Regions from separate parts of the Mesobacillus boroniphilus genome, predicted to be linked through region 2. Evidence: riboswitches for the same ligand, from Rfam matches in the RefSeq annotation. Region 2 holds a riboswitch; each other region holds the start of a gene.
The links. A riboswitch is a leader RNA that binds a small molecule or an ion and turns the genes downstream of it on or off. The one in region 2 is predicted to bind S-adenosylmethionine.
Positions count from the first base shown of each region.

Region 1: another riboswitch for S-adenosylmethionine. It lies ahead of mtnW (2,3-diketo-5-methylthiopentyl-1-phosphate enolase); the one in region 2 lies ahead of DYI25_RS16130 (methionine ABC transporter ATP-binding protein).
Region 3: another riboswitch for S-adenosylmethionine. It lies ahead of metK (methionine adenosyltransferase); the one in region 2 lies ahead of DYI25_RS16130 (methionine ABC transporter ATP-binding protein).

Region 1 is NZ_QTKX01000001.1:426,440-436,684, reverse strand. Features, by position in the region: gene DYI25_RS02120 (electron transfer flavoprotein subunit alpha/FixB family protein) at 1-737, opposite strand, end outside; gene DYI25_RS02115 (electron transfer flavoprotein subunit beta/FixA family protein) at 765-1,592, opposite strand; gene DYI25_RS02110 (aspartyl-phosphate phosphatase Spo0E family protein) at 2,445-2,690, opposite strand; gene DYI25_RS02105 (1,2-dihydroxy-3-keto-5-methylthiopentene dioxygenase) at 2,846-3,379, opposite strand; gene DYI25_RS02100 (methylthioribulose 1-phosphate dehydratase) at 3,445-4,080, opposite strand; gene DYI25_RS02095 (2-hydroxy-3-keto-5-methylthiopentenyl-1-phosphate phosphatase) at 4,077-4,739, opposite strand; gene mtnW (2,3-diketo-5-methylthiopentyl-1-phosphate enolase) at 4,736-5,959, opposite strand; SAM riboswitch class I at 6,260-6,367, opposite strand; gene DYI25_RS02085 (pyridoxal phosphate-dependent aminotransferase) at 6,447-7,622, opposite strand; gene DYI25_RS02080 (carbon-nitrogen family hydrolase) at 7,750-8,532, shown strand; gene DYI25_RS02075 (metalloregulator ArsR/SmtB family transcription factor) at 8,854-9,438, opposite strand; gene DYI25_RS02070 (PAS domain-containing sensor histidine kinase) at 9,612-10,245, opposite strand, start outside.
Region 2 is NZ_QTKX01000002.1:674,845-685,089, forward strand. Features, by position in the region: gene DYI25_RS16125 (O-acetylhomoserine aminocarboxypropyltransferase/cysteine synthase family protein) at 1-1,036, shown strand, start outside; SAM riboswitch class I at 1,150-1,264, shown strand; gene DYI25_RS16130 (methionine ABC transporter ATP-binding protein) at 1,551-2,576, shown strand; gene DYI25_RS16135 (methionine ABC transporter permease) at 2,569-3,237, shown strand; gene DYI25_RS16140 (MetQ/NlpA family ABC transporter substrate-binding protein) at 3,252-4,091, shown strand; gene DYI25_RS16145 (carboxymuconolactone decarboxylase family protein) at 4,197-4,568, shown strand; gene sufC (Fe-S cluster assembly ATPase SufC) at 6,234-7,019, shown strand; gene sufD (Fe-S cluster assembly protein SufD) at 7,038-8,345, shown strand; gene DYI25_RS16160 (cysteine desulfurase) at 8,345-9,574, shown strand; gene sufU (Fe-S cluster assembly sulfur transfer protein SufU) at 9,564-10,010, shown strand; gene sufB (Fe-S cluster assembly protein SufB) at 10,125-10,245, shown strand, end outside.
Region 3 is NZ_QTKX01000001.1:2,516,476-2,526,720, forward strand. Features, by position in the region: gene asnB (asparagine synthase (glutamine-hydrolyzing)) at 1-288, opposite strand, end outside; gene metK (methionine adenosyltransferase) at 541-1,743, opposite strand; SAM riboswitch class I at 2,029-2,169, opposite strand; gene pckA (phosphoenolpyruvate carboxykinase (ATP)) at 2,645-4,234, shown strand; gene DYI25_RS12810 (DUF3231 family protein) at 4,651-5,655, opposite strand; gene DYI25_RS12815 (DUF2584 domain-containing protein) at 5,808-6,050, opposite strand; gene DYI25_RS12820 (alpha/beta hydrolase family protein) at 6,096-6,884, opposite strand; gene DYI25_RS12825 (ABC transporter substrate-binding protein) at 7,004-7,999, shown strand; gene DYI25_RS12830 (ABC transporter ATP-binding protein) at 8,018-8,794, shown strand; gene DYI25_RS12835 (ABC transporter permease) at 8,775-9,581, shown strand; gene ytkD (RNA deprotection pyrophosphohydrolase) at 9,878-10,245, opposite strand, start outside.

The sequences.
Region 1 (10,245 bases), on a different contig from region 2:
CTTGTGCCCCCGACACTAGCACCAATTACTTCCGCTAACTCATGAATTAGCTGGAATCCCTGGATGTCGCCTAATCCTTTTCCGCCGGCCACGATGACATGGGCTTCTGCAAGGCTTGCTTTTTTTGTTACATCCTTCACAATTCTAAGCACTTTTGTACGCATATCTTCTTCCCGAAGTTCTAACTCTTCTTCAATGATGATTCCCTTCCTGCCTTCATCTGGTTCGAGGGCTTTCATCACCTTAGGCCTTACCGTTGCCATTTGCGGCCTGTGTTTCTTACATAGAATGGTTGCCATTATATTTCCGCCAAACGCAGGACGGCTTGCCTCTAGCAATCTTTTCTCAACATCGACATCGAGCATCGTCGTGTCTGCTGTCAAACCTGTACTTAAATCCGTTGCAACAGCACTCGCCAGGTCTTTTCCATTTGGTGTTGCTCCATAAAGGAAGATTTCCGGTTTATATTTTTCAGCCAGTACACAGACACCCTTCATATATGATTCAGTCCGGTAATTCTTAAGGACCGGATGATCAACGACATATACTTGATCTGCACCAGCATAGATAACTTCATTAGCTAAAGGCATGACGCCTTGCCCGAGCATCACTCCGGAAAGCGGCACTTCCAGCTTGTCTGCAAGCTTTCTTCCCGCACCTAGCAATTCCAGTGAAACCCCTTCAATCGTTCCATCATTTACTTCAATGAATACCCAGACGCCCTGGTTTTCTTCCATTCTGTTATTCCCCCTTTATTATCGGAATCAAGAGTTGGCTGTTTTTAATTTCAATAAATCTTTTCTTTCCATTAAAATTCCCATAAGCTGTTCTACTTGAGAATCAGGGTTGCCTTCAATTCTCTTTCCGCCTTCAAGCTTTGGCGGACTGAACATCTTGCCGACAATCGTTGGAGATCCTTTTAATCCCAGCTGGGTCTTATCAACATCCTCAAGATCGTTCACAGACCAGATGACCGGCTCATATCGTGCTGCATTGATCATATTTGTAAGCGGCGCATACTCTATGTCATTAATCTCCTTTTCGACAGTCAGTAAGCAAGGAAGCTGTGATTGAAGAACCTCGTATCCATCTATTTGCTTACGTTTGATATGAACATATTTCTCTTCTTTATTAACCTCTGAAACTTCAATAACATTCGTAATTGGCGGTATATCAAGCCTGCGTGCAATTCCAGGTCCTACCTGTCCTGTGTCACCATCAATCGCATGCTTACCGCAGATGACCAGGTCTATCGGATTATCCTTCGATATTTTTTCCAGCGCTTTGGAGAGCGCATAGCTTGTAGCCAGGGTATCTGCACCCGCAAACGCCCTGTCTGAAATCAGGTATCCCTGATTTGCGCCAATTTCAACACTTTTCTTAATAACAGCTACAGCCTGTGGCGGTCCCATTGAAAGAACAGAAATCGTTCCGCCTGTTTTGTTCCTGATCTTGACTGCTTCCTGTACGGCGTGAGCATCATAAGGGTTCAAAATTGCTGGTGCGCTTCGCCTGTCCAGAGTATTAGTCTTAGGATTGATTTTGATGATCTTTGTATCGGGCACTTGCTTGACACATACGACAATGTGCATACTCTCTTTTCCCCTCCTCAAAATGAAAAACTATTAACTTGTAAGCGGTTACTTTTAGCTGTTTTCGTTTAAAAACCGTTTTCCATAAAAGATGGGAAATATAATAAGGAAGGAATTTTTGATACCAAGAAAATCCTCCTGATTAGATTGCAATTGCCCTTTCAGAAAACGTGTATGGTGAAAACAGCTTCAATAAAGGCTAATATGACTTTTTTTGGAGTTCCATCCAGTCAAATACTTTTCACACAGCCTTATATAAATAAAATGCTATGTAGTACGATATATGAATCGCATTACAAGCATAGTACCAACAATTAAAAAAGTAGATAACAAAGGTTTGTAAAAAATGAGGTTAAAACATTCATGAACAAAAATAAACTAATGTATAAAATGGTAATGTAGTTGAAGTAAACTTGTTGGGGTGCGTTAGCAAAATGATGATAAAAACCTATCTATGTTAAAAATATATAAAATAAGCATATAAAAATATGATAAAAATCACACAAAGTTGTATTCTCGTGAAAATTTGAGCAAATTGTTAAAATTAAGTACAACTGCCTCGGCAGGAGTTGGAAAGAACTTTGGTGCTTTATGATCGGGGAGCTTCCTCTGGGTACTGTTGATTGGATTAGGACATATGGGGAATTTATTCTTTTTTTCACAGAACACTTCCACCTCCAGGAAAATGAAGGGCAGCAGCCCAATGGGCAGGTGGAATGGGGACGGTAATGAAAGGTCTGCCACCTATTTCTTTATAGTCAGCCTGTTATTCATTGTTCTTCCTTTAGAAACAATGTAGCCACCGCCGATTTTCAGGCAGTGGCTTATTTATCCAAACGTACGATTGAAAAATTATGCAAGTGATAAGATATATTGTTTCTTTGTGAGCAGAATCATTTGTCTAAATAAAACCTTTGCTTTTTGACGCTGTATTTCTGTCTCTTTGCATAAAGTTTGATATTCATAGATGAGACGGTCTAGTTCCTGGCTTCGATAGATTGTTTCGTCACTCGTGTATCCAGTTTCCATAGCAGCAGCCACCATCAATTCCCTAACGCGATCAATTTCCTTCAACAAAGCATTTTGCGATTGATACACTTCCATATCTCCTCTACTACTTTAATTCCTTAAACAAATAAAAGTTTACTTGAGAATTATTGCAAATGCTTGTTTGATTGTAAATAGTATCGCAAAATAAGACAATTTTCATAGCAAAAATTTTTTTCTTCGACAAAGTTTGCGATCTGTGATGCTTACTGGCTGACTTTTTCCTCTTCGTAAATTGGCACCCAGCCCTCAGTTGTAACGAAAATTCTTACCGCAACTACCTGGCGGTCATCCTGAAGCGTGAAGTAGTGACGAGTGTTTTCAGGAACAGAGATCAGGTCTCCTGGATTAAGGAATACTTCAAAAAACTCTCCGTCCTTGCCCTGAATGACAAATACTCCATGGCCGCTGACAATGAATCTTACTTCATCATCCGTGTGATGGTGTTCCTGCTTGAAATTCGCAAGCAACTGGTCAAGGTTCGGTGTATTGTCTGATAATGAAATGACGTCCTGGGCCTTGTAGCCTCTGCGTGCGGAAATGTGTTCAATCTCCGTTTTGAACGCTTCAAGGATTTGCTGTTTTTCCTCGTCAGTTAACAGGAACTTTTCCTGAAGGTTTGCTGGCAGCTTATTGATCTCCCACTTTTCATAGATAACTTCCTGTGCGTTCAGAAAAGCTTCTACCTGCTGCTCATCAACGATTCTCTCCTGTGTGTTTTGCTTTACGATAAATGCCATGTGAATCTCTCCTTTTTTAAAATGTGTATTATTTACCAAATGGAATCTGCTCTAAAGATCCTGAGTTAAACTACCTTGAACAATTGGAATGGCTTGTGCTCGAGTAATCTTAACTGGTAACGGAATAAAAACTCAGTAGCTTCGAGAATTTTTTTAGCTTCAAATGCGTTCCTGCCCCAGACTGTAATGCCATGGTTACGGATAAGGACTGCGCCAGTATCCCCTTTTACGTGCTCTGAGAATGACTTAGCAAGGCTTGGGATATGCGCATAATTTGGAATAATGGGAATTTTGAGGACGGCATCTTCCTCCCAAATATTGAAAGCCTTAATTAATTCCTGTCCCTGGAATTGCACCTCGCCCCTGTCTCCATAGACTTCGGAGATGACATTGTTATCAATCGTATGGACATGGAGGCTGCATCCAGCATTTGTCTTCTTGTATACCTCGACATGGAGCAGTGTTTCGGCAGAAGGCTTCAGATGTGTTTCCTCCACCGGCCGGCCGTATTGGTCAACAAGCAAAAAGTCTTCATCAGTTCTTTTCCGCTTATCCTTTCCACTTGCCGTCACAAGGAATTGCACCGGGTCGCTTTTCACTTTAATCGCAAGGTTGCCGCTAGTTCCCATGAACCAATCACGCTCTGCCAGTTCGGCCTTTACATCCGCCAGTTCTTCCCACTTCGATTCTAAAATGCTCATCCCTTCACCCCTGTCTCAGTTTTAAGAGCTTCAATACAGTCGTAAAAAGTTTCAAATGGTCTATGTGGAATCTCCCACTCTTCACATTTATCTTTCAAGTAATCTCTAGCCAGCACAAAATCTGCTTTTTTTGCCGCTTCAAGATCCGTCACGGAGTCACCGATGACGATTTTATAAGCTCCAGTTTGTTCCAGCTTTCTCATGATTGATGGTTTGCAGCAGCCGCAATCATTTGAACATTGATCATCGCAGCTGTTTGGCCACTCAATTTTTATTGTTTTTCCAGAAAAATCAGAACTGTTACAGTAAACGCCATCTATTGGGCCAAATTGTTGAATGATAGGTTCTATGAAAAAATCAATGCCGCCGCTTACGATGTATACTGGTATTCCTTCCTTGCTGGCATAATCCAGGAATTCCTGAAAACCATGGCGAATCCTCGCATTCCGGACCGCAAACTCAACGATTTCTTTCTTCGAGGTGACTGGAAGGAGGGAAAACATTTTCCCTACCCCTTCCCTTATAGAAATGGTGCGGTTAAGAACTGCTTCTTTTAATCCGTCCCAGCCTTCAGGCCCAAATTCATTCATGATTGCAATGATATTGTCCTTTTCGGTCACTGTTCCATCAAAGTCGCAAAAAATCACTGGCTGCCTCACTTTGCCACCGCCTCAGCCGAACCCCAAAGACTTATAGCAGTCTTTAACTCATCATGCTCAAGGGCGCCTTCTTCAAGTGATTTTCCTTGAAGCACTGTTTCAATTGCCTGCCTGAATGCCTTGCCACCGCCCTTGGCTCCACCAGGATGGCCATGAACGCCTCCACCTGCATTAATAATAGAATCTACTCCGAAATCTTTTACAAGCAGCGGGACCATTCCAGGATGTATGCCTGCTGATGGAACTGGGAAAGTCCTTTTAAATTGATCCTCAGCAGTCAGTGCCTCAGCTATTGATATTGCCTGCTGCTTTTCGAGCGCAACACTTCCATAAGGTGACGGAAACAGCGAGAAGTCTGCTCCGGCATAACGGAGTAATTTTCCCAGAAGCAAGGAATGTGAAAAACCATATTCATCTGCCGATGTAAGCGCGCCACTTACTGCAGGGTGAGCCATGATTGGAATGCCGATTTCGTCATCTTCCCTAAGTTCCTGCAAAACATCCAAGCCATAGGCAAATACATTGAACAAAAATGCGTCGGCTCCAAGTTCAGCCGCTTTTCTCGCTTTGTCCCTCAACTGTGATGTTCTTCCTGTCAGGTTGGCAGCATATAAGGTTCTGTGTCCAGTAGATTCATAGACTTCATCCAGAACCTGTTTCCCAAGAGCGATCCTCTTTTCGAAAGGAGTAAGCTCATTTTCAAAAAGGATTTCGTCATCCTTGATCAGGTCAACTCCTCCGAGGCTCTGTTCTTTCAGCTGTTTTAACAGAAAGTCCATATCACGTCCGATGACACCCTTGAAGATACTCATAAGCAATGGCCGGTCGTGTACACCAAGCTTTTTCCTGATTCCTTCAATTCCAAAGCGGGGACCAGGGAATTCTTTTTTTAATTCTTCTCCAAATTCAAGGTCGACCAATTTAACCTTGCCATCAAGCGAAAGTTTTCCAAATACCGTTGTTAAAATTGCCGGCAGGTCTGGTGAAAAATTGAGGGCAGGATAAGCGATTTTGATTGTTGCCACCGTCTCTGAATTGCTGTCCAGGCTTGAACCTTCTACAGATACAACTCTCCCCTTATGTTTTTTTAATTGTTTTTGGTCCAGTTCAGGCAAGTCAGTCCAGGATCCCACTGTCAATCCAAGGGCGATTCCCTCTGCTTTTTTCTCCGGGTTATGTTTAGCATCATGGACTATATATGTCGCTGTAATTTCACTCATTAAGATCAATCCCTTTCTGTTAGAAAAGCGCAAGCGCCTTGTCCAGCCCCGACAATCGTTGCCCGCCTAAAACGCCACGTCGTGTGGCTGGCGGGTCTAGCACATCGTGTGCCACGGAGGGCCGACCAGTGAAGTCGGTCTTTGACTTCATTGGCAGGACCGAAGCGTCTCGAGGAGTTAGGAGCCGCAGCTAGACAAGCGACTCGAGGGGCTAGGCGCTGGAGCTAGACATTAATCAAAGTGCAAAAAATAATAAAAAAACCTCTTCACAAAGAAGAGGTTAGAAAATACACTAAACTCTTCTCATCTTTCAGCTTTCGCTGCAAGAATTAGCACCGTGCCCAGCTAAATGCTGGATCGGTTGCCGGGCTTCATCGGGCTCGTCCCTCCGCCTGCTCTTGATAAGAAAATAATTTAATCAAGTTATTTAATTGGTTAAAGTAAATTTGTTAATTAGGATTATGTCAGGTTCATAAATCAATGTCAACTATTTTTTGAAAATTCCCAAGCTTTCAATTCTACTTACTGCCTCATACAATCTCTCCTCGGAAGTCAATAAGCCAACCCTTACAAAACCCTCACCATGTTCACCAAACCCTACACCTGGCGCAACAGCTATATGTGCTTTTTCAAGCAAGAAATCCGCGAACTCCACCGAAGTGAACGGTTCAGGCACATTCAGCCAGGCAAAAAATGAGCCTTTCGGAGCAGTCACCTGCCAGCCAATATTCGTAAGACCGTCAATGAGTATATTTCTTCTCGATTCATATAGATCATTTAACTCAGCAACGCATTCCTGCGATCCTAACAGAGCCTCTGCTGCCGCCTCCTGGACTGCACCAAACAAGCTGACATACATATGGTCTTGAAGCAAGTTGATCGCAGCAATCACACTCTTGTTCCCTGCAGCAAACCCAACACGCCATCCAGCCATATTATACGTTTTTGACAGAGTATAAATCTCGATTCCTACGTCCTTAGCACCTTTTGACTGTAAAAAGCTTTGTGGCTGGTTCCCGTCAAAGCCAATTGCTCCATAGGCAAAATCGTGTACTACACAAATCTCATTTTTTCGAGCCAGCTCGATTGTCCGATCAAAAAATTCTTTGTCGGCAACTGCACCTGTAGGATTATTAGGGTAGTTCAGGAACATCAGCTTTGCTTTATCCAATTCCCCCGCACTTAATTCAGTATAATCGGGCAGAAAGCCATTCTCTTCTCGGAGTGGCATGGTAACCATCCTAGCCTTTGCCAGTTCGACTCCAGACCAGTAGTCAGGGTAGCCGGGATCAGGAACAAGAATCGAGTCTCCAGGGTTCAACAGGCATTGAGGTATTTCTACCAGGCCAGCCTTGCCCCCGAATAGGATGGCAATTTCTTCTTCTGGATCGAGATCGACTCCATACTGCCTTTTATAAAATGCTGCTGCAGCTTCTTTTAACGAGCGCAATCCTCTGAAAGGTGAATACTTATGATTAATAGGGTTATCCGCAGCTTGCTTTAACTTTTCAACAATGTGCTGTGGAGTTGGTTGGTCAGGATTTCCCTGTCCCAGGTTTATAATGTCTGCCCCTTTTTCAGTATACGCGCCCACTTTTTGAACGAGTGAAGCAAAAAACTGCTTGGGCAGGCTTTTCAGTAAATCTGATTGTGCGAATTCCATGTTCTCACCTGCTTAGGAAATATATTAGTATTTAAAAATTTTAATTTGAAATTCTAGTCACAAATGATATAACGTAAATAGTAACTTGTAAAGATATAATTTTCAGAAAGTATGGCGGTGATGAATAATGAAATTTAAAATAGCATGCCTGCAAATGGACATTGCTTTTGGGAATCCTGAGCAAAATTACAAAAAAGCGTCTGAACTGATCGACCAGGCAAATGCTCAAAAGCATGATATCATAGTACTTCCCGAGCTCTGGACTACCGGATATGATCTGGAGAATTTAAAAAACACTGCAGATGAAAAAGCACAAGAAGCCAAAGTGTTTCTCAAGGATGCAGCCGTGAAATACAATTCCCATTTTATAGGTGGTTCTGTTGCCAATAAAACAGAAGCAGGCATTGAAAATACACTGCTTGTTTTCGACAAAAATGGTGAGCAGGCAGGAATATACAGCAAGCTTCACTTGTTCAAGCTCATGGATGAGCATCTGTATCTTGCTGCTGGAAAGGAAAAAGGGTTATTTTCTTTGGAAGGCCACAAATTTGCCGGGCTGATCTGCTATGATATCCGGTTCCCGGAATGGGTCCGTGCCCATGCACTACATGATGTTGAAGCGATGTTTGTTGTCGCTGAATGGCCAATCCAGCGTTTAGAACATTGGCGAGCATTGCTCATCGCCCGAGCGATTGAGAACCAATGCTTTGTAATAGCCTGTAACCGTGCTGGCTCAGACCCTAACAATAAATTCGCTGGCCATTCCATGGTCATCGGGCCATGGGGAGACGTGATTGCAGAGGGTGGAGAAGAAGAAGAAATCCTCCTGGCAGAAATCGATCTTGAGGAAGTTAAGGAAGCAAGAGGCAAAATTCCAATCTTCGCCGACCGCCGGCCTGAATTGTATTAAGAACAAAAAACGCAAGCGCCTCGTTGAGCCCCGACAAGTGCTGCCCGCCTAAAACGCCACATCGTGTGGCTGGCGGGTATGCACGTCCTGTGCCTTAGAGGGTCGACCGGTGAAGTCGGTCTTTGACTTCATTGGGGGGACCGAAATCGAAAAGTATAGCCGACTGACCAGAAACTAAACAAGCGATCGAGGGGCTAGGCGCTGGAGCTGGATTAAGAAAATTAATTATAGTTATCACAATGAGATTATTTTTTAATTTTCTAATCAACAAGAAAACCGCCCAGAGACAATGTCTGAGGCGGTTTTTCTGTTCATAATAAATCATTCTGGTTTTGCCCACATCTCTTCAGGGTTCAATTCATAAATCCCATTTTCACGATACATGTAGTGATTAATGATAAATTCTCTTCTGATTGTCGCATAGTCCTCATGGAACTTCGTGATATATTCGTTTAGTTCCTTTTCCGGATATTTTTTCCCGGCTTTCAAGCCTCGAACCATGTATTCGAATACCATCAGCTTCTTCTTTCGTTGTGCCGGAATATTCTTTAATTTACCATCTTTCGTCAAGAAATTCTCAATAACCTTTTGCCTTTCGATATTTTGTTCAATCATCGCTTCCATCTCCCCTTCCTTTTTCTCGATTAACTTCCCAAGCGTCTTCGCCTGTTGCTTGATTACTGACTCATTTAAGTGAAAGTAAATTGTATTCTTGTCCCTGCGCTCGTAGATGACATTGATATCCCGCAATTTCTTGATATGATGTGTGATCGTTGGAGGCGTAAGGCCCAGCTTTCCTGCAATCGCCTGTCCATGAAGCGGCCCATTGGCTAGTAACGCCACAATCCTTATCCTTGTTGGGTCCCCCATCGCTTTATGGAAAGCGACTATTCTGTCCAGTTGCATAAAACCACTCCATTTAATTTAATGATTATCTAATTAGGTATATATCTAATATAATTCATTCCGCATTATTTTTAAAGGGGGAAATTTGCAAATTTATTTATTTTTAAATAATCACTCTCTCCGAAAGGGTTAGCGTCTCTTGCTTTTAACGAAATAAAACGCCTGATTGGATTTCAATCAGACGTTTCCTTGGTTATTGGCAAATAAATATGGAAGATCGTTCCGTGCCCTACTTCACTCTCTATTTCGATTGTGCCACCGTGTTCTTCAATGATTTTAAAGCTAACCATCAGCCCCAGGCCTGTTCCCCTTTCCTTAGTGGTGTAAAAAGGTTCCCCAAGCTTTTTTACCTTATCTGCAGGTATTCCTTCGCCTTCATCCTTGATGCAGATATGTAATCTGTTCCCGGGTGCTTGACCGACCGTCGCAGTCACGAAGCCACCTTTTGGCATGACTTCTATCGCGTTTTTTATAATATTGATAAAAACCTTTTTTAATTGATTAGGTTCGCACATAAGCTCTGGCAAATCATCGTCATAAATGGTTTTGATCTGCACATCATGGAGCACTGCCTGGGCAGTAAGGAGGGCAGCAGTTTCATTCATGATCTTTGAAATATCGGTATATTCATATTTTATAGACTGAGGTTTGGCCAAAATCAGAAACTCGTTGATGATCGAGTCAATCCTTTGAAGTTCAGTCTTGATTACCTGGAAATATAATGAATAAGCATCACCTGTACTGTTTTCGAGCAACTGGATGAAACCTTTTAGCGCGGTCATTGGGTTGCGGATTTCATGGGCAATG
Region 2 (10,245 bases):
GATGGCCATCCTGAACATTGCGCATGCGGGTGATGAGATTGTCGCTGCTTCTAATCTATATGGAGGTACTTACAATCTATTTGCTGTAACCCTGCCTAAGTACGGAATAAAAGTTCATCTAGTCGATTCAACTGACCCTGACAATTTTAGAAGGGCAATCACTCCGAAAACAAAAGCAGTCTATGCAGAAACAATCGGCAATCCAAGTCTCAGGGTCCTGGATATTGAAGCTGTTGCGGAAGTTGCCCACGAAGCTGGTGTTCCGCTGGTTATCGATAACACATTTGCAACACCATATCTTTGCCGGCCAATTGAACATGGCGCAGATATCGTCATCCACTCGGCAACCAAATGGCTATTAGGAAATGGCACTGTCATGGGCGGGATCATTGTGGATGGAGGGAAGTTCGATTGGAAGTCTCCTAAATTCCCAGGCTTCAATGAGCCGGACTCCAGCTACCATAACATTGTGTATAGTGAGGCAATCGGAGCTGCCGCATATATCGTTAAGGCAAGAGTCCAGCTTTTACGTGACCTTGGACCGGCGATCAGTCCTCAGAGTGCATTCCAATTCAATCTTGGGGTAGAAACTTTGCATGTACGGATGAAGGAACATGTTGTGAATACATGTAAAATCGTAGAATACCTTGAATCGCATCCTGCTGTTACCTGGGTCAGTTATCCGGGGCATGAATCCCATCCTGATAAAAAACTCGCTGATCGATATCTTCCGAAGGGAGCCGGAGCAGTTGTCATATTTGGAATCGAAGGTGGCAGGGAAGCCGGGGCAAAACTGATAAACTCATTAGAATTATGGTCCCACCTTGCGAATGTTGGTGATGCAAAAAGCCTGATCATCCACCCAGCAAGCACAACACACCAGCAGCTAGATTCAGACGGTCTTAAAGCAGCGGGAGTACCTGAAGATTTAATCCGACTTTCCGTTGGGATTGAAAATGTCGAGGATATAATTGAAGACCTGGAGCAGGCAATCGAAAAGGCGACCGGTGTGCCAGGAATCCCGGCAAGGGCTTAAATATCCATAATATCCTAAAAAATATTTAAAAATAATTTTTATTGACACTCTTTTTTACTACGTGCTACAATCACACTCGTAACTTAAAACCGATTAGATAATTTAATAGCGTGCTCTTATCAAGAGAGGTGGAGGGAAGTGCCCTATGAAACCCGGCAACCGTCAGTAAGCATTGCTTGCTGAAATGGTGCCAATTCACACAAAGCAGATCGCTTTGGCAGATGAGAGAAAGGAATCCACTATTACTATGCCTTTCTGCTCACTTGCAGGAAGGCTTTTATTTTGCCCTTTTCGAAAAAATGCTTAAAAGTTATAGCCGAAAAGCTTGTTCGAAAAGATTTTACCACAAGAGCACAATCTTCCCGTTTAGGATAAGAGACTATTGCCCGTTTTCGCTGAGTTTGAATTTTTTCGGTTAGGGAATGGGAAACTAGATTGATAACCTTCTTATTTTTAGGGAAATTTAACGGTTTTAATAAGTGTGTAATACTCGGTTGCAAAGAGGGGGAGTCAATTGATTACGATAAAAAATGCCAGAAAGATTTACCCTTCCAACAAGGGAGAGGTTAAGGCGGTAGATGATGTCAACCTTGAAGTCAAGGAAGGCGAAATTTATGGAGTCATCGGCTACAGTGGTGCCGGCAAAAGTACTTTGATCCGGATGCTGAATGGCTTGGAAATCCCGACATCAGGCTCTGTAGTAGTAGCTGGCAGGGAAGTTTCAAAGATTAAGGGAGCGAAACTGCGTATGGCTCGCCAGGAAATCAGCATGATTTTCCAGCATTTCAACCTGCTCTGGTCAAGAACAGTAGCAGAGAATATCTCGTTCCCGCTTGAAATTGCCGGAGTGCCAAAGGCTGAGAGAGAGAAACGGGTAAAAGAATTAATCACACTTGTAGGTCTTGAGGGCCGGGGAGATGCCTATCCTTCACAGTTAAGTGGCGGTCAAAAGCAGAGGGTTGGAATCGCCAGGGCTCTGGCTAATAACCCTAAAGTACTTCTTGGGGATGAAGCAACTTCAGCGCTTGATCCGCAGACGACTGACCAAATCCTTGATCTTCTTGTGGACATCAACAAGAGGCTGGGTCTTACGATTGTCCTGATCACTCATGAAATGCATGTTATTAGGAAGATTTGCCATCGAGTCGCTGTAATGGAAGGCGGAAAGATTGTTGAAACAGGACCTGTATTGGAAGTGTTTAAAAATCCTCAGCAGCCGATTACGAAAAGATTCGTCCAGCAGGTGACAGAACCGGAAGAAACAAAGGAAACAGTTGACCACTTGCTTGAGCGATATCCACACGGTCGCGTTGTACAGCTGACATTCGTAGGTGAAGGAACAGAACAGCCTCTGATCACCAACTTGATTCGTGAGTTTTCAATAACGGTCAATATTGTCCAGGGGAAAATTTCGCAGACCCAAAATGGTTCGTATGGAACTTTGTTCATCCATCTTGATGGTTCCGAGGGCGAATTGGCTCGGGCAATTGAGTATATCGGCCAGCATGAAGTCGGCGTGGAGGTGATCTCAAATGGTTGAAACATTGTTCCCGAATGTTAACTGGGACCGAATGTGGGAAGCGACAGTTGAGACACTATACATGAGTGCCATTTCCGTTGTGGCTACCTTCATTCTTGGAGCAATCCTTGGACTGCTGCTCTTTTTGACCTCTAAGGGCAATATATGGGAAAACAAACCGGTCAATTTAGTATTGAGTGCGATCGTGAATATTTTTAGGTCAATACCTTTCATTATTCTAATCGTCCTTTTAATACCTTTTACAAAGTTCATTATTGGAACGATGATTGGGGAAAACGCGGCATTGCCAGCATTGATCATTGGGTCGGCTCCATTTTACGCAAGGATGGTTGAAATTGGCTTGCGTGAGATTGATAAGGGAGTCATTGAAGCAGCAAAATCAATGGGAGCCAAGACGACGACGATTATCTGGAAGGTGCTATTGCCGGAATCGATGCCAGCACTGGTTTCCGGTATCACGGTGACGGCAATCGCGCTAGTCAGTTACACAGCGATGGCCGGGGTCATCGGAGCAGGCGGTCTTGGCAACCTGGCATATATGGAAGGTTTTCAGAGAAGCCGGAACGATGTCACCTTGATGGCGACAATCGTTATTTTAATTATCGTGTTTATAATCCAGTTTGTTGGTGATTTCTTCACTAGAAAATTAGATAAAAGATAAAGGAGAGATTTGAATTGAAAAAATGGTTATTAGCTCTATTAGCATTAGTTTTAACTGCAGGACTTGCTGCTTGCGGAACTTCTGAGGAAAATACTGGAGGAGAAGGCGGCGATGAAGAAAGCAAAAAAATCGTCGTCGGTGCTTCAAACGTACCGCACGCTGAAATTTTAGAAGAAGCTAAATCGCTTCTAGAAGAAAAAGGTTTTGAAATGGAAGTCAAGACATTCAATGACTATGTTGTTCCTAACCAGGCTCTTGAGTCAGGAGAGCTAGATGCAAACTACTTCCAGCATATCCCTTACCTTGAGTCACAAATGGCTGAACACGGCTATAAGTTTGAAAATGCTGGCGGAATCCACATCGAACCAATCGGTGTCTATTCTCAGGAGCACACTACTCTTGACGATTTGCCAAAAGGTGCCCACATTATCATGAGCAGCTCTGTCGCAGACCATGGCCGTATCTTGACAATGCTTGAAAAAGAAGGCTTGATTACTCTTAAAGAAGGCGTAGATAAAGTAAAAGCGACTGTTGATGATATCGCAGAAAACCCTAAAGAATTGAAATTCGATACAGAATATGAAGCAGCATTGCTTCCACAAATCTTCAACAATGGCGAAGGCGATGCCGTTTTAATCAACTCTAACTATGCAATTGACGCTGGATTGAACCCATTAAAGGATTCAATCGCAATCGAGGAAAGCGATTCTCCATATGTGAACGTAATTGCCGTTCGTGAAGGAGACAAAGACAAGCCGGCAATCAAGGCGCTAGTTGAAGTACTTCATTCAAAAGAGATCCAGGATTTTATCCTTGAAAAATATGATGGTGCTGTCGTGCCAGTCAAAGAATAAATTTTCGAAAGAAGCAGGCGTGCAGCCTGCTTTTCTTTTTTGCCGCATAACCGACTCCGAAATTTAACATACTAACCGAGAAAAAAGCAGAATGGAGTGGAAGCAATGGAGCATCATTATGAACCTCGAAATTCAACAGAAGCAGCTCTTCATGAATATAAGCAAGGACTGGGAGTTTTTACCCAAAAAATGCCTGAGCTCGCCAGCCATTATAATGCGTTCACGGAAGTTTGTTTCCAGGAGGGTACATTGACGCAAAAAGAAAAGCAATTGATTGCTTTAGGGATTTCATTGTATTCACAGGATGAATATTGCATTATCTATCATTTAAAAGGCTGCCTTGACCAGGGGGCGACTGAGGAACAAATTCTGGAAGCTGTTGGAGTTACAGCAGCATTTGGCGGCGGTGCGGCAATGAGCCAGGCCGTGACTCTCGTCCAGGAAGCAATGGTCGAACTGAATACTTTGAAGCAGTAAAAGCTGTTTATTAAAGATAAATTGGCTGTTAAGTAACAGGATAGGCTTCATTTGGGAGGAATTTGCCAGTATTCTACGAATGCCAGAGCTGAAGTAGCGTTAAGCCCCCTTATTCCACCACATCCAAAAATTAACGGTTTTAAACGCTTTGATAGTGGTAAACAAAAGGTGTTACCATTGCAATAACAAAAAAACGCTTATTAAAGCGAAAAACCGAAGGGATGATTCACTATTAGTCAGCTAAAACTGAACTACACAAGTGAAATGGAAAAAGCGATGCATGGAGCTCATGGAATTAGTTACGAGGTATACAGCATGAACCATGACGCAAGAATGGAAGTCGAAAGAAAACGTGAAAGAGACTATATCAAAAGCCAACGGATGGTCGCTGACCTAGACAGAAAAGTTCACTCATAAGCAATAGAATATATAATAGTAGAAATGCTTTGGAACCAGTGTGATTTATGCACTGGTTTCTTTATTATGTGATTAACATGAAGATGTTTTGAAAGCACCTGTAGGATTTGTTTTTTGAGATGTCTAGATTGTCATGTCCCCGAGCTGTTGTGAGGGGGAAAAACGAGAAGCTGTCTGGATCAAGCCGTTATTATGACAGGTTTGAGGTGTTAGGAGGAAATGCTGTCAAGAAAAGGCTGTTATTGTGACAGCTTCGGGGTTTCAGAGTGAAAAGCTGTCAAGAAAAAGCCGTTATTGTGACAGGTTTGAGGTGTTAGGACGAAAAGCTGTCAAGAAAAGGCTGTTATTATTACAGGTTTGAGGTGTTAGGACGAAAAAGCTGTCAAGATTAAGCCGTTATTATGACAGGTTCGAGGTGTTAAGGCGAAAAGTAGTCAAGAAAAAGCTGTTATTATGACAGGTTTGAGGTGTTAGGACGAAAAGCTGTCAAGAAAAGGCTGTTATAATGACAGGTTCGAGGTGTTAGGAGGAAAAGCTGTCAAGAAAAGGCTGTTATAATGACAGGTTCGAGGTGTCAGGAGGAAAAGCTGTCAAGAAAAGGCCGTTATTATGACAGGTTTGAGGTGTTAGGGCGAAAAGCTGTCAGAAGTAAGTCCAAGTTCAGACAGGTTCGGCGCCCAAAGAGGGATGCTGACCGAACCAGGAGTGACTTCGGCTTCTCGGTACATTTTTTTATAACAGAAGGTAAAAAATAAAATGATGTACAAGCTTTGAGCGGTTATCCCGACTTTAAATTGCTTGGTCTGTTAAAATGAAGTAGTAATTTTGCAGTCGCCTTTCAGCGAGCTGAAAGGCGGGGGCGGGGGAAGTGGAAGGAAGACAAGGGGATCAATCTGCAGATTTAAATGTATATCAGAATTCCTGCTGATTTTGGGCTCACTGTCGTGAAGCTAACGCTTCACTGGCTTTCCAGCTGGCGCTGAAAAGCAGCCGAGTGGAAATGAAACGCTGCGGGCAAATGAATTTGCTCGGTCGTTTCCTTCCCACTCGGCATGAGCCAAAAATCTAGGTAGTTGTTGCTTTGCAACTTGACAATAATCTACAGGGTTCGTTGTATTTCTTTCCACTTCTAAAGTGTTGCTAACACTTTCTATTTGTTATAAGATTGTAATGAGAATAAAATGAGAATAGAGCTTTTGACGGCAAAAGTCGGCTTAAAATCTTTTCTATATTGACGGAGGTATTATTATGGCAGGATCTGTATTATCAATTAAGGACCTTCAAGTTGAGATTGAAGGCAAGCAGATATTAAAAGGTGTGGACATTGAAGTTAAAGGTGGAGAAATCCATGCGATCATGGGACCGAATGGTACTGGTAAATCTACTTTGTCTTCTTCAATCATGGGACATCCTAAGTATGAAGTAACAAATGGAACAGTTACGCTTGATGGCGAAGATGTTCTTGAAATGGAAGTTGATGAGAGAGCACGTGCTGGATTGTTCCTTGCTATGCAATATCCAAGCGAAATCAGCGGTGTAACGAATGCTGACTTCCTACGTTCTGCTTTGAACAGCCGCCTTGGCGAAGGTAACGAAATTTCACTTATGAAATTCATCCGCAAGATGGATAAGCAAATGGAATTCCTTGAAATGGACCTAGATATGGCACAGCGTTATCTGAACGAAGGTTTCTCCGGCGGTGAGAAGAAGCGTAACGAGATCCTTCAATTGATGATGCTTGAACCAAAAATCGCAATCCTAGACGAAATTGACTCAGGACTTGATATCGATGCATTGAAGGTTGTTTCTAAAGGAATCAATCAAATGCGCGGCGAAGATTTCGGCTGCTTGATCATCACTCACTACCAGCGCCTTCTTGATTACATCACTCCTGACTATGTTCACGTTATGATGCAGGGCCGCATTGTGAAGTCCGGCGGACCGGAGCTTGCACAGCGCTTAGAAGCAGAAGGATACGACTGGATTAAGAAAGAACTAGGCATCGAAGACGAAACAGTTGGGCAAGAAGCTTAAGCGTTGGGGGGATTTATAATGACTACGGAAACGAAATGGGCTTTTGACCAGGATTACATTACTTCCTTCTCAAAAGAAATGAACGAACCGGAATGGCTGACAGAGCTTCGCACACAGTCTCTTGCAAAAGCAGAAGATCTCTCTATGCCAAGACCGGATAAAACAAAAATCGATAAGTGGAATTTCACTCAGTTTGAAAAACTGCTTGTAAAAAGTGATGTTTTTTCATCCATCGAAGAACTTCCTGAAGATGTAAAAGCGCTTGTTGACCAGGAAGCAAAAGAAAACAGCCTATATGTGCAGCGCAATAACAAGCCTGCGTACCTCCAGCTTTCAAAAGAAATGCAGGAGCAAGGCGTTGTTTTTACAGATATTTTCACAGCAGCACGCGAATACAGCGACCTGCTGAAGAAATACTTCATGACGGCTGTGAAAAACGACGAGCACCGCTTGACTGCTCTTCACACAGCATTCATGAACGGTGGAGCTTTCCTTTATGTTCCTAAAAATGTTCAGTTGAACAACCCAATCCAGGCAATCTTCTTGCATGATGATGCAGAAGCGAACCTGTTCAACCACGTGCTTGTTGTTGCGGAAGATAATAGCTCTGTAACTTATGTTGAGAACTATATCTCAACAACTGGCAAAGTGAACGGATTGGTAAACATCGTAACGGAAGCAATCGCAGGACAAAATGCGAAAATCCAATATGGTTCAGTTGATACACTGGCTGAAGGACTTACAACATATGTGAATCGTCGCGGTCATGCGGGAAGAGATGCTCGTATCGAGTGGGCTCTTGGCATGATGAACGATGGCAACACAATTTCAGAAAACACTACGAACCTGGTTGGAGACGGCTCATACGGCGACACGAAGACAGTTGTTGTCGGACGTGGAGAGCAGACTCAGAATTTCACAACTAGCATCATCCATTTCGGTAAAAATTCTGAAGGCTATATCCTGAAGCACGGTGTTGTGAAGGATAGCGCGACGTCTATTTTTAACGGAATCGGAAAAATCGAGCACGGCGCTTCCAAATCAAATGCTGTACAAGAATCACGCGTACTAATGCTTAGCGAAAAAGCACGCGGGGATGCTAACCCAATTCTTCTAATTGACGAAGACGATGTAACAGCAGGACACGCGGCTTCTGTTGGGCGCGTTGATCCATTGCAGCTTTACTACTTGATGAGCCGCGGTATTCCGAAGCACGAGGCAGAGCGCCTTGTTATCCATGGATTCCTTGCGCCAGTTGTAAATGAGCTTCCGATCGAGGGAGTTAAAAAGCAGTTGGTTGAGGTAATCGAAAGGAAAGTTAAATAATGAACGCCCGCGAAATTCGTGAATTATTTCCGATTTTAAATCAGGAAGTCAATGGCAGCCCGCTTGTCTATCTGGACAGCGCGGCGACATCACAGAAGCCGGTGCAGGTTATCGAAGCGCTGGACAAATATTATCGCGAATACAACTCTAACGTACACCGCGGTGTCCATACTCTTGGAACAAGAGCCACTGACGGTTACGAAGGAACAAGGGAAAAAGTCCGAAAGTTCATTAATGCAAAATCAATTGAAGAAATTATTTTCACTCGTGGTACTACTACTGCAATCAACACGGTAGCTGCAAGCTATGGCCGTGATAATATCAAAGAGGGCGATGAAATCGTCATCTCTTACATGGAGCATCACAGTAATATTATTCCGTGGCAGCAGGTAGCAAAACAGACGGGTGCAACATTGAAATATATCGATCTGCAGGAAGATGGCACGATTTCACTTGATACTGTAAGAGAAACGGTTACAGAGAATACGAAAATCGTCTCCATCATGCAGGTTTCCAACGTACTGGGTGTCATGAACCCAATCAAGGAGATTGCCGAGATTGCCCACCAGAATGGTGCGATTATGGTTGTCGATGGCGCTCAAAGCGCTCCGCATATGAAGATAGATGTTCAGGACCTAAACTGCGATTTTCTCGCTTTTTCCGGACATAAGATGTGCGGGCCGACTGGTATCGGCGTATTATATGGCAAGAAGGCACTTCTTGAAAAAATGGAGCCGGTTGAGTTCGGCGGTGAAATGATTGATTTCGTAGGTCTGTACGAGTCAACATGGAAAGAGCTGCCGTGGAAATTCGAAGGCGGAACTCCGATCATCGCTGGTGCGATCGGTCTTGGTGCCGCAATCGACTTCCTGAATGAAGTTGGTCTCGATAATATCGAGAAGCACGAACACGCTCTTGCGGCTTACGCGATGGATAAAATGTCTGAAATTGAAGGCATGACCATCTATGGACCGAAGGAAGCCGGCAAACGTGCTGGACTTGTAACATTCAATATTGATGACGTGCATCCACATGATGTGGCAACTGTTTTAGATGCTGAAGGAATCGCCGTCCGCGCGGGCCACCATTGTGCACAGCCGTTGATGAAATGGCTGAAGGCATCCGCCACAGCACGTGCAAGCTTCTACCTGTACAACACAGAAGAAGATATTGACAAGCTCGTAGCCGGTCTTGTCAAAACAAAGGAGTATTTCAGCGATGTCTTTTAATAATTTAGATAACCTTTATCGGCAAGTTATTATGGATCACTATAAGAACCCTCGCAATAAAGGTGTTTTGGAAGAAGGCAGCCTGACTGTTAATATGAACAACCCGACATGCGGCGACCGCATCCAGTTGACGATGAAAGTCGAAGACGGAAAGGTAGCGGACGCAAAATTTGAAGGGGAAGGCTGCTCGATTTCCATGTCCTCTGCTTCAATGATGACGCAGGCGGTCAAAGGAAGAAACATCGAGGAAGCTTTAAAGCTTTCAACGGTTTTTTCTGACATCATGCAGGGAAAAGATTATGAAGAGGATGACCTTGACCTCGGGGATATCGAAGCACTACAAGGTGTGGCGAAATTCCCTGCAAGGATCAAATGTGCTACTCTTGCATGGAAGGCAATGGAGAAAGGCCTGAAGGAAGAGGAAGACAGCCAATAAGAAATCATCGCATGGTGATTTCTTTCCGAAAGGGCTGCGGGGGATTGGCCTGCAGCGAACAACTACAAAGCAGGAAACCTGGTTTCCTTGCTTTAAGAATGGAGGAATTCGACGATGGCTAAAAAAATGCCAGAGATCGGTGATTATAAGTACGGATTTTCCGACAAAGACGTTTCCATCTTCCGGTCTAAGCGCGGCCTGACGCGTGAAATCGTTGAAGAAATTTCAAAAATGA
Region 3 (10,245 bases), on a different contig from region 2:
GGTCAGGCCTTCTTCCATCAACTCTTCACGAAGCTCAAGATAATTGTAGATTTCCCCATTGAAAATGATCCAGTAGCGCTCATTTTCGTAGGTTAATGGCTGATGGCCAGCCTCAAGGTCAATGATGCTCAGACGGCGGAAGCCGAACTGGATATGCTCGTCATAGAAATACCCATCATCATCCGGTCCACGATGGGTGATGATGTCATTCATATTTTTAAACAGCTGCTTATCATCGCTGCTGAATTCCTGTGCATTTTCATGTACACAACCGATAAAGCCACACATTATGTACTTCACCTTCTCCATTTCAGAAAAAATTTATTGTTATTTTCCAGTGATTTTACTATCTAAAAACATACCATCTAATACTATCATTAATCGCAAAATTTTTGCAGTAAAATCTGAGGGAAATTTAAGGTAATACTCTATTTTACACCTTTTGGACCATTCGCAAACCTGAGGAATTTCTGCCTCTCTCCTGATTAGACGGCAAATAATAAGGGGAGTTACATATTTCTATGCAACTCCCCTTTGATTTTATTTTCCTTGAGCTTGAGTGCGAAGTGCCTCAGCCTTGTCTGTACGCTCCCATGGAAGGTCAACGTCAGAACGGCCGAAGTGTCCATAAGCAGCTGTCTGCTTGTAGATTGGCTTGCGCAGGTCAAGCATGTTGATGATACCAGCCGGGCGAAGGTCGAAGTTGTTTTCAACAACGTCGATCAATACGTCTTCGCTCACTTTGCCTGTACCGAATGTATCGATTGAGATGGATACCGGACGGGCAACACCGATTGCGTATGCAAGCTGAACTTCAACTTTGTCAGCAAGACCAGCAGCTACGATGTTCTTAGCAACGTAACGTGCAGCGTATGCAGCTGAACGGTCAACTTTTGTAGGATCCTTACCAGAGAAAGCGCCGCCGCCGTGACGAGCGTATCCGCCGTAAGTATCAACGATGATTTTACGGCCAGTCAAACCAGCATCACCCTGTGGTCCGCCGATTACGAAACGGCCAGTTGGGTTGATGAAGTATTTTGTATTTTCGTCAATCAATTCTGATGGTACAACAGGATTGATGACATGTTCTTTAAGATTGCGCTGGATTTGCTCAAGCGAAACTTCTGGGTGGTGCTGAGTTGAGATAACGATTGTATCGATGCGGACAGGCTTGTCGTTCTCATCGTATTCAACTGTTACCTGAGTTTTTCCGTCTGGACGAAGGTAAGGTAGGATTTCTTCCTTACGTACTTCAGTCAGGCGGCGAGAAATCTTATGTGCCAATGAAATCGGTAGAGGCATAAGCTCTTTTGTTTCGTTGCAGGCAAACCCGAACATTAAGCCCTGGTCTCCAGCTCCGATTGCTTCGATTTCTTCATCTGACATTTGGCCTTCACGTGCTTCAAGAGCCTGGTCAACACCCATTGCGATATCAGCAGACTGCTCGTCGATTGAAGTCAAAACTGCGCAAGTTTCAGAGTCGAAGCCGTACTTAGCGCGAGTGTAGCCAATTTCCTTAACTGTTTCACGAACAATTTTCGGAATATCTACGTATGTAGATGTAGTGATTTCCCCTGCAACTAGTACAAGGCCTGTTGTAACTGATGTTTCAGCAGCAACACGGGCGTTAGCATCCTTAGCAAGGATCGCATCCAAAATCGCGTCAGAGATCTGGTCGCAAATTTTATCCGGATGGCCTTCTGTTACTGATTCAGAAGTGAACAAACGGCGTTTGTTTGACATCTGAGTTCCTCCCTCATTTATAAAAATAGATCGAGGCTGTCCCAATACAGACCTCGGGTTGATACGGTACTCATTCCCTATGTAGTATGAAATAAACGCTGAGTTTTTATTAGAAAAATTTGTTTAAGATTCATGGTGAATTTCTTTTTTCCTAATTTCACCCACGGGAGCAATGACACCTAAGAAGGCAGTCCATCAGCATTTCCATGCATCGGACAGAAAAAAGCAATATAAAAAACCTCTCCAATTACGAGGAAAGGTTTAAGCTTAAATCCGCGCCTTTCGCTCTTATCGTTCAAGGGCAGTTCCCTTGCGTCAGGTTAGCACCTTTGCCCGGAAAAGATCAGCAATCAAAAGCTGTTTTTTTCTCGTTTGCAGGTTGCTGGGTTTCATTGGGCCTGTCCCTCCACCAGCTCGGGATAAGAGAGTATCCGTTCAAGTCCAAATCATAACGAAACTAGAATTGCATGTCAATGATTTTCTCATTAAATTTGTCGATTGTTGTTGAAAGTTTTTTTGTAATGCTCTTTTCTCAAACTTTGTTGCTATTGACTACAAAATAGGAGTGAATGAACTATTTTTCTACTCAAAGTAGCCTCATGTTATGAGAAAAGAGCATACAAACTTAATACCGAACTACAAAATTGCGTTCTATTACGTTAAAATCGGCTTTAGGATTTTAACAACACTCTTTACGAAAACAGCCTTTTGTAAAATAAAAAGGTCACGAAAAGGATCCTTTTCGCTTGACTATATAAAGAAAGAATTATATAACGCAAGTTAGGTACAAGGTAATTTTTCTATTGATTAGTATAGATTAATTGAACAAATGTGTTATACTAATACCGAGATGTAAACACTTACAAATTATCAATATTTTAAAAAAGGAAGGTATTCTCCGATGAATGTTGTAGGAATATCAAATGAACTTTCAGCTTTATTAAAAGGAAGCAATGTCCAGGTCCAGTTATCCGTTCCCCAGCTTGTTGAAAAAGTCCTGAACCGCAACGAAGGACTCCTGACTTCAACTGGTGCCGTAAGAGCAACAACTGGTAAGTATACTGGCCGTTCACCTAAAGATAAATTCATTGTCGAAGAAGAATCCGTGAAGGATAAAATTGACTGGGGCTCTGTCAACCAGCCGATTTCCGAGGAATCTTTCACAAAGCTATATAATAAGGTATTGAATTTCCTAAAAGAAAAAGAGGAATTTTTTGTTTTCAAAGGCTTCGCAGGTGCTGACACAAAATACCGCCTTCCAATCCAGGTCATCAATGAATACGCTTGGCACAACCTTTTTGCACATCAATTGTTCATCCGTCCAAGTGAGGAAGAGCTTGTTGACCATGAAGCAGGATTCACGGTCATCTCAGCGCCGAATTTCAAAGCTGACCCAGAGGTTGATGGCACGAATTCCGAGACATTCATCATCGTTTCCTTTGAACAGCGTGTTGTACTGATTGGCGGAACTGAATATGCAGGAGAAATGAAAAAGTCGATTTTCTCTGTCATGAATTACCTTCTGCCTGAAAACGGCATCCTTTCCATGCACTGCTCTGCAAATGTGGGACGCGAAGGCGATGTTGCATTGTTCTTCGGCCTTTCCGGAACAGGAAAGACAACTTTGTCTGCTGATAACAATCGCCGCCTGATTGGTGATGACGAGCATGGCTGGTCAGCTAACGGCGTCTTTAACATCGAGGGTGGATGCTATGCAAAATGCATCAACTTATCCAAAGAAAAAGAACCGCAAATCTTTGATGCAATCCGGTTCGGATCTGTACTTGAAAATGTCGTTATCGATGAAGAAACGCGTGTAGCGGATTATGATGATGGCAGTCTTACAGAAAACACTCGCGCTGCCTATCCAATCCAGGCAATCGATAACATCGTGGATCCGAGCATTGCCGGACATCCAAACGCGATCGTATTCCTGACTGCTGATGCTTTCGGAGTCTTGCCTCCAATCGCTAAGCTAACGAAGGAACAAGCAATGTACCATTTCTTGAGCGGATATACATCAAAGCTAGCTGGCACGGAACGCGGCATCACTTCACCGCAAGCAACGTTCTCGACTTGCTTCGGCTCACCTTTCCTTCCGCTTGCAGCAACAAGATATGCGGAAATGCTTGGTGAAAAAATCGATGAGCACAACGCTAAAGTATTCCTTGTCAACACAGGATGGACAGGCGGAGAGTACGGTACTGGAAGCCGCATGAAGCTTGCTTTCACGCGTGCGATGGTCCAGGCAGCACTTGAAGGTGAACTGAACAATGTGGAAACAGTGAAAGACGAAATCTTCGGCCTTGACATCCCGCTTCATGTACCAGGTGTACCGGACGATGTCCTTCAGCCAGTCAAGACATGGAGCGACAAAGACGCTTACTTTAAAAAAGCCAACGAGCTTGCTGGGAAGTTCCGTAAGAATTTCAAGAAGTTCTCGAACGTACCGTCAGAGATCGAAGAAAAAGGCGGACCAACAGCGAAGTAATAAGAAAAGCGCAAGCGCCTTGGTCAGCCCCGACAAGCGCTGCCCGCTCGATAACGCCACATCGTGTGGCTGGCGGGTCTAGCACATCCTGTGCCACGGAGGGCCAACCGGTGAAGTCGTTCTTTGACTTCATTGGGCGGACCGAAACCGAAAAGTTTAGCCGACTGTCCAGAAACGCAGAAACTGGAGACTCCGCCGGCAGAAGCGCTTTTCGCTTCTGCCGGCGGAGTTGAAGTTTCGGAGTTTCTAGGAGGCGACACTAGACAAGCGACTCGAGGGGCTAGGCGCTGGAGCTGGACAATTCTCGAAGTAAAATCTATCCTTTCTTATCGCATAATGGCCATTTCCAATTGGAGATGGCCATTTTCTTTTCAACAGTCTATTGTTGCCGTGATTTATGTTGATAGCAATTCATACTAATTACTTCTGTTTCTTAAAGCTTCCCTATCAACATTTTGTGGAGGCTGTTCCATCCATCTGTTATCAATCATTATTTTAATCCCGTCATTTGCATATTGAAGGATTTCAGTCACAAGCCTTGTGTAATGCCCACCTAGATCTTTTCTTAGGCTCGCTCCAATTGCAGTTCCATAGCCACCAACACTGATCGCATCCAGACTGTTGGTTTGAAACATCATTAGCTTATCTGAAAAAGGCGGTACAATTGATTGAGATATCGCTGAATCCCAGGTACTTGGTAGCGGAACTCCATCCTGTATTAATATTTCTCTAAAAACAGTTTCATGCTTAGCGGCTATTTCAGAACCTCTCTCCATAAATTTCCGTACCTCTGGTGATTGGGCTGTTTGAGAAAAACCTGCTAAAAATGTCCTGCCAATGGAATTTGTCTCTGTATTTTTAGATATATGAGCCAGTTCTACAGCGGTTAGTGGGCGATGTCTTCCCATTAAACTGGATAAAAAGGATTCATCCTGTAAATATTCTGCTTTCTCCATTGGAGGTATGATTGGCGAACGTACAAACGTGCCTTTTTTTAAAAGTAAATCACAAGAATCATTATAAAGTTTCATAAATATCTTAGAAGTCTTCGAAAATAATTCTCTGACATCGTTCCTTGCCAATACTTCGAGAAATGCTGCTGATGCCACAGTTCCTGCCGAAGCCATGTGTTTAATATACCGAAGAGCAAAAAGGTCTGAATACACCCGGCCTGCTTTTAAATTCACGTCTTCCTGAGTAAACCCGATAGGCAGTGCATGATGATCTTTTTCAAAAATGGATTTGACTTGATCCACTACAAATTTGCAATTTGATAACGCATCATTTATGATATCCGTCATTTCGGTATCTTCATTTACCTTTGCAAAATGCTGTACGATGCAGTGAGCCATTGAATTTTGCATATACGCTCCCCACATTGCGGCTACTTCTGATGAAGTCAATTGAGGGTTATGTTCCATTTCAACTCATAACTCCTTCTTTTTTCCTTATTTTTCGCCAAAAAAGAGATAATATTCGTTGATAAAACCTAAGTATTATTGTCAAAGAAATAATCGATCAACATTCAGAAATTGACTGTAAAGAAAAAAACAGAGCACATAAAGTGCCCTGCTTAGTTGGTTGAGTTCAAGGATATTAATTGATACGTAAGTGTTGTTGTGTTTTCTGTCCATTCTACTTTTTTGATGACACCTGTTCCGGTAAGGTCACCTTCGATTGTCTTTTTGACTTCTAGTGGAATGTCAACTGGATAAAGCCTGTAGCCTTCCTTGGTCAAAGAGAAGTAATTGTCTTCGAGCCGCTTTTCCCGGCCCTTTGTGACGATCATTGTATTCAACTCTAATGGCATTCCCATTGTACTCGCTCCTCTAATGTTCATCATTAACTTCACTTTATTTTATCATTGTTGTTCGGGTGATTTCATCCAATTCGTTAAATCGGCGACAACTTTCCGATTCATTACTGGCGGAAAGTAGTGTGTGTAGTCATCAAAATACCAGCTTTCTACAGGCATGTCCATCTCTTTTAGACGTTTCTCGATTCGGTATGAGTGTTCCGCCGACACATTGCGGTCGTTGCGGCCGTGGATCAGCAGCACTGGCGCTTTCAGGTTTTCGATTTCGTATAATGGCGTCCTGAATTTATACCGGTCCGGCACCTTTTTTGGTGATCCTCCGATTACCCTTTTCATCATCCTGCGCAGATCCTTTCTTTCTACATACGTTAAAAACATATCTGTTACCCCTCCCCAAGTAACAACCGACGCCGTCTCCGGAAATTCAATGGCAGTCAGCAAAGCCATCAAACCTCCGCGTGAAAATCCAAAAACATGAATCCGATCGACCCATGGCAAAGTTTGCAGCAGCTTGAATCCAGCAAAGGCATCTACCCGGTCATCACCTCCAAAGTCCTCATCTCCTTCCCCTCCCTGGTTCCCCCGGTAAAAAGGAGCGAAAACTGTGAAGCCTTCAGACGCAAATTGGGCAATCCGAGCAGGCCGCACCTTGCCTACATTTTTGATGCCACCCCGCAGATACAGGAATCCTTCTGTCCCGCTTCCATCAGCCGGCTTGGCCAGCAGTCCTTTTACACGAAGTCCGCCTGCATAATAGGTCACCATTTGCAGCTCGACGGACGGATTGGGGGAAGGAAATTTATAAGCTGAGATTATTTGCCCATCGTTTTCCAAAGTAATCACTCCTCTTATATGAATTTCTTTAAATTTGGTTACTGGGCATTCACACATTTTTAGGTGATTCATACGATACTGTAAGCCCAATTTAAGACAGATTTCTAGGAGGCATCATGATGAAAAAATGGTTCAAAGCCGGTTTTGCTTTATTTTTGATTACTGTACTTATTATACCTCTTGCTGCTTGCAGTCAAGACAAGGTACAGACTGTCAAAGTGGCCGAGGTAACGCGTTCGATCTTCTATGCTCCTCAATATGTTGCCCTTGAAAAGGGATTTTTTGAGGATGAAGGATTGGAAGTTGAATTAACAACTACTTGGGGCGGCGACAAGACCATGACAGCCGTGCTCTCGAACGCAGCTGATATTGGACTCGTTGGTTCTGAGACGTCAATCTACGTCTATGCCCAGGGATCAAATGACCCAGTCATTAACTTTGCCCAGCTGACGCAAACCGATGGCACCTTCCTTGTTTCCAGAGAAAAAATCGATGATTTTTCATGGGATCAAATAAAAGGAGCCACCTATCTCGGTCAGCGAACAGGCGGGATGCCGCAAATGGTCGGTGAATTTGTACTTAAGAAGCACGGCATCGATCCAAAGTCAGATTTGAATATGATCCAAAATATTGATTACGCGAATATTCCCAACGCCTTCGCTTCCGGTACCGGAGATTTTGTCCAGCTATTCGAACCGCAAGCTAGCTTGTTTGAAAAAGAAGGCAAAGGCCATATCGTCGCTTCATTCGGAACAGAATCCGGTCATGTACCTTATACCACATTTATGTCAAAACAAAGCTATATGAAGGAAAACCCGGAAACAATTGAAAAATTCACTCGTGCCATCTTCAAAGCTCAACAATGGGTGGACTCACACAGTGCAAAAGAAACAGCTGAGGTCATCCAGCCATTTTTTAAAGATACAGATTTAGCGCTCATCGAGACAGTGGTTGATCGCTATAAGAGCCAGGGTTCCTATGCCACAGATCCAATTTTGGATGAGGAAGAGTGGAAGAACTTACAGGACATTATGGATGAAGCAGGTGAACTTCCTGAAGAAGTCAGCCATGACACATTAGTCAATACAGAGGTGGCAAAAGAAATCATGAAATAACAGGAGGTTAGCAGCCCAATGGACTTTTTGACATTAAGAGGAATCCATCACACTTATTTCACAAAAACTTCTGCTGTCACTGCGCTGAATGATATTTCACTCGATGTCCAGGAAGGGGAGTTCGTATCCTTCCTGGGTCCGAGCGGCTGCGGCAAAACAACGCTGCTTTCAATCATCGCAGGGCTGATTGAGCCTACCGATGGACAGGTAAAGCTGGAAGGGAAATCAGTCAAGGATGCTGCAAACCAAACAGGATATATGCTGCAGCAGGATTATTTATTTCCTTGGAAAACAATTGAGGAAAATATTTTTCTCGGCTTGAAGATTAACGGAACTTTGGGAGAATCCAAAAAAGATGAGGTTTTATCGCTGCTTAGGCAAATGGATTTGGAGAACGTAGAAAAACTTTATCCCAAACAGCTGTCCGGGGGTATGCGACAGCGTGTGGCACTGGTTCGGACACTGGCAACAGAGCCTAAGCTGCTCATGCTCGACGAACCTTTTTCCGCATTGGACTATCAAACGAAATTAAAGCTCGAGAACCTGGTTTCAAACACCTTCAAGACTTTCGGAAAAACAGCGATTCTCGTTACACATGATATTGGAGAAGCAATAGCAATGAGTGATAGAATCTTCCTGTTTTCGCCAAGACCAGGACGCTTGCATAGAACTTTCACTATACCAGAGGAGCTACGAAACTTAAGTCCTTTCGAAGCTAGAAACCATCCTTTATACACCGAACTGTTCCAGAACATATGGAAGGAGTTGGAATCGATTGAACCAGAAGAAAACTGAACTCCTTCATCAGCAGTATCTTAAAAAGCTAAGCCGCGAGCGAAAAATCGTCCGCATCTATCAATTGTTAATTTTCATAGCTTTTTTCGCCATCTGGGAAATCTCAAGCCAGCAAAAATGGATCGACCCGCTTCTATTCAGTTCACCGTCAAAAATCTGGAATATGCTAATTGAGAAGACATTGGATGGTTCGCTAGCAGTTAACCTTGGAGTGACATTGGCTGAAACCGTACTTGGATTTATCCTCGGTACACTCGCAGGTACAATACTCGCAGCAATATTATGGTGGTCTCCGCTGCTTTCCAGGATTTTGGATCCATACCTTGTAATATTGAATTCCATGCCTAAGGTTGCTCTTGGCCCTATTTTGATCGTTGCGCTTGGAACCAATATGACCTCCATCATTGCGATGGGTGCCATCATCTCCGTTATCATAACTACAATTGTTGTCTACACCGCTTTCAAAGAGGTCGACCCTAACTACCTGAAAGTGCTGCAGACATTCGGAGCTACAAGGACACAATGCTTCCGGGAGGCAATTTTGCCGGCGTCATTCCCGACCATCATTTCAACCTTGAAGGTGAATGTCGGCCTATCCTGGGTAGGAGTCATTGTCGGTGAATTCCTCGTTTCTGCCCGGGGTCTCGGATATATGATCATCTATGGTTTCCAGGTTTTCAATTTCACACTTGTTTTTCTGTCGCTGCTCGTCATCGCCGTGTTCGCAACCGTGATGTACCAGCTCGTTGAACTGCTCGAAAAGAAACTGATCAAAAGCAATCAATAATGAAGCCGTGATGATGCTCCGGCTTCTTTTCTGTTCCAAAAAATTCAATTAAAAATGAACTTGGTCGAAAAAAATAGATTTTCGCCAATAAAGTTGTAAACTCCGCCAATAAAACGAAATTTTCGCCAATAAAATTGTGAACTTCGCCAATAAAATGAGATTTTCGCCAATAAAATTGTGAACTTCGCCAATAAAATGAGATTTTCGCCAATATACCGGATTTCGGTTAACAGTTACTACTTTTAACTCCGCAAAATGTCAAAAAAGCGGCGGTACCCAAATGAAAGTCCGCCACTTTAATGCTTTTTGCTTAAAAATTCAAGGCTATGCTTGATCACATCGTCCTTCATGATAAAACTGTACTCGTCCCTCATTCTTTCCACGAGAATATCGCCACTTACAAGTACTGGGCCGCCTGTTTCCATGTAATCATCCTGTGGCATGATTTTTTCCACTTCACCGTAATAGATTCTTTTTACAAATGTATCCTCTTTATCACTAACCTGATACTCACCAATGCTAACAAGCCTGCTTAAAACTGCGCCAGTCTCTTCCATGACTTCTCGGCGAGCTGCACCCTCCAGAGTTTCACCTTTTTCCATTTTGCCGCCTGGAAACTCAAGACCTCTGACTCTATGTTTGGTCAAAAGCCATTTGCCTAGAT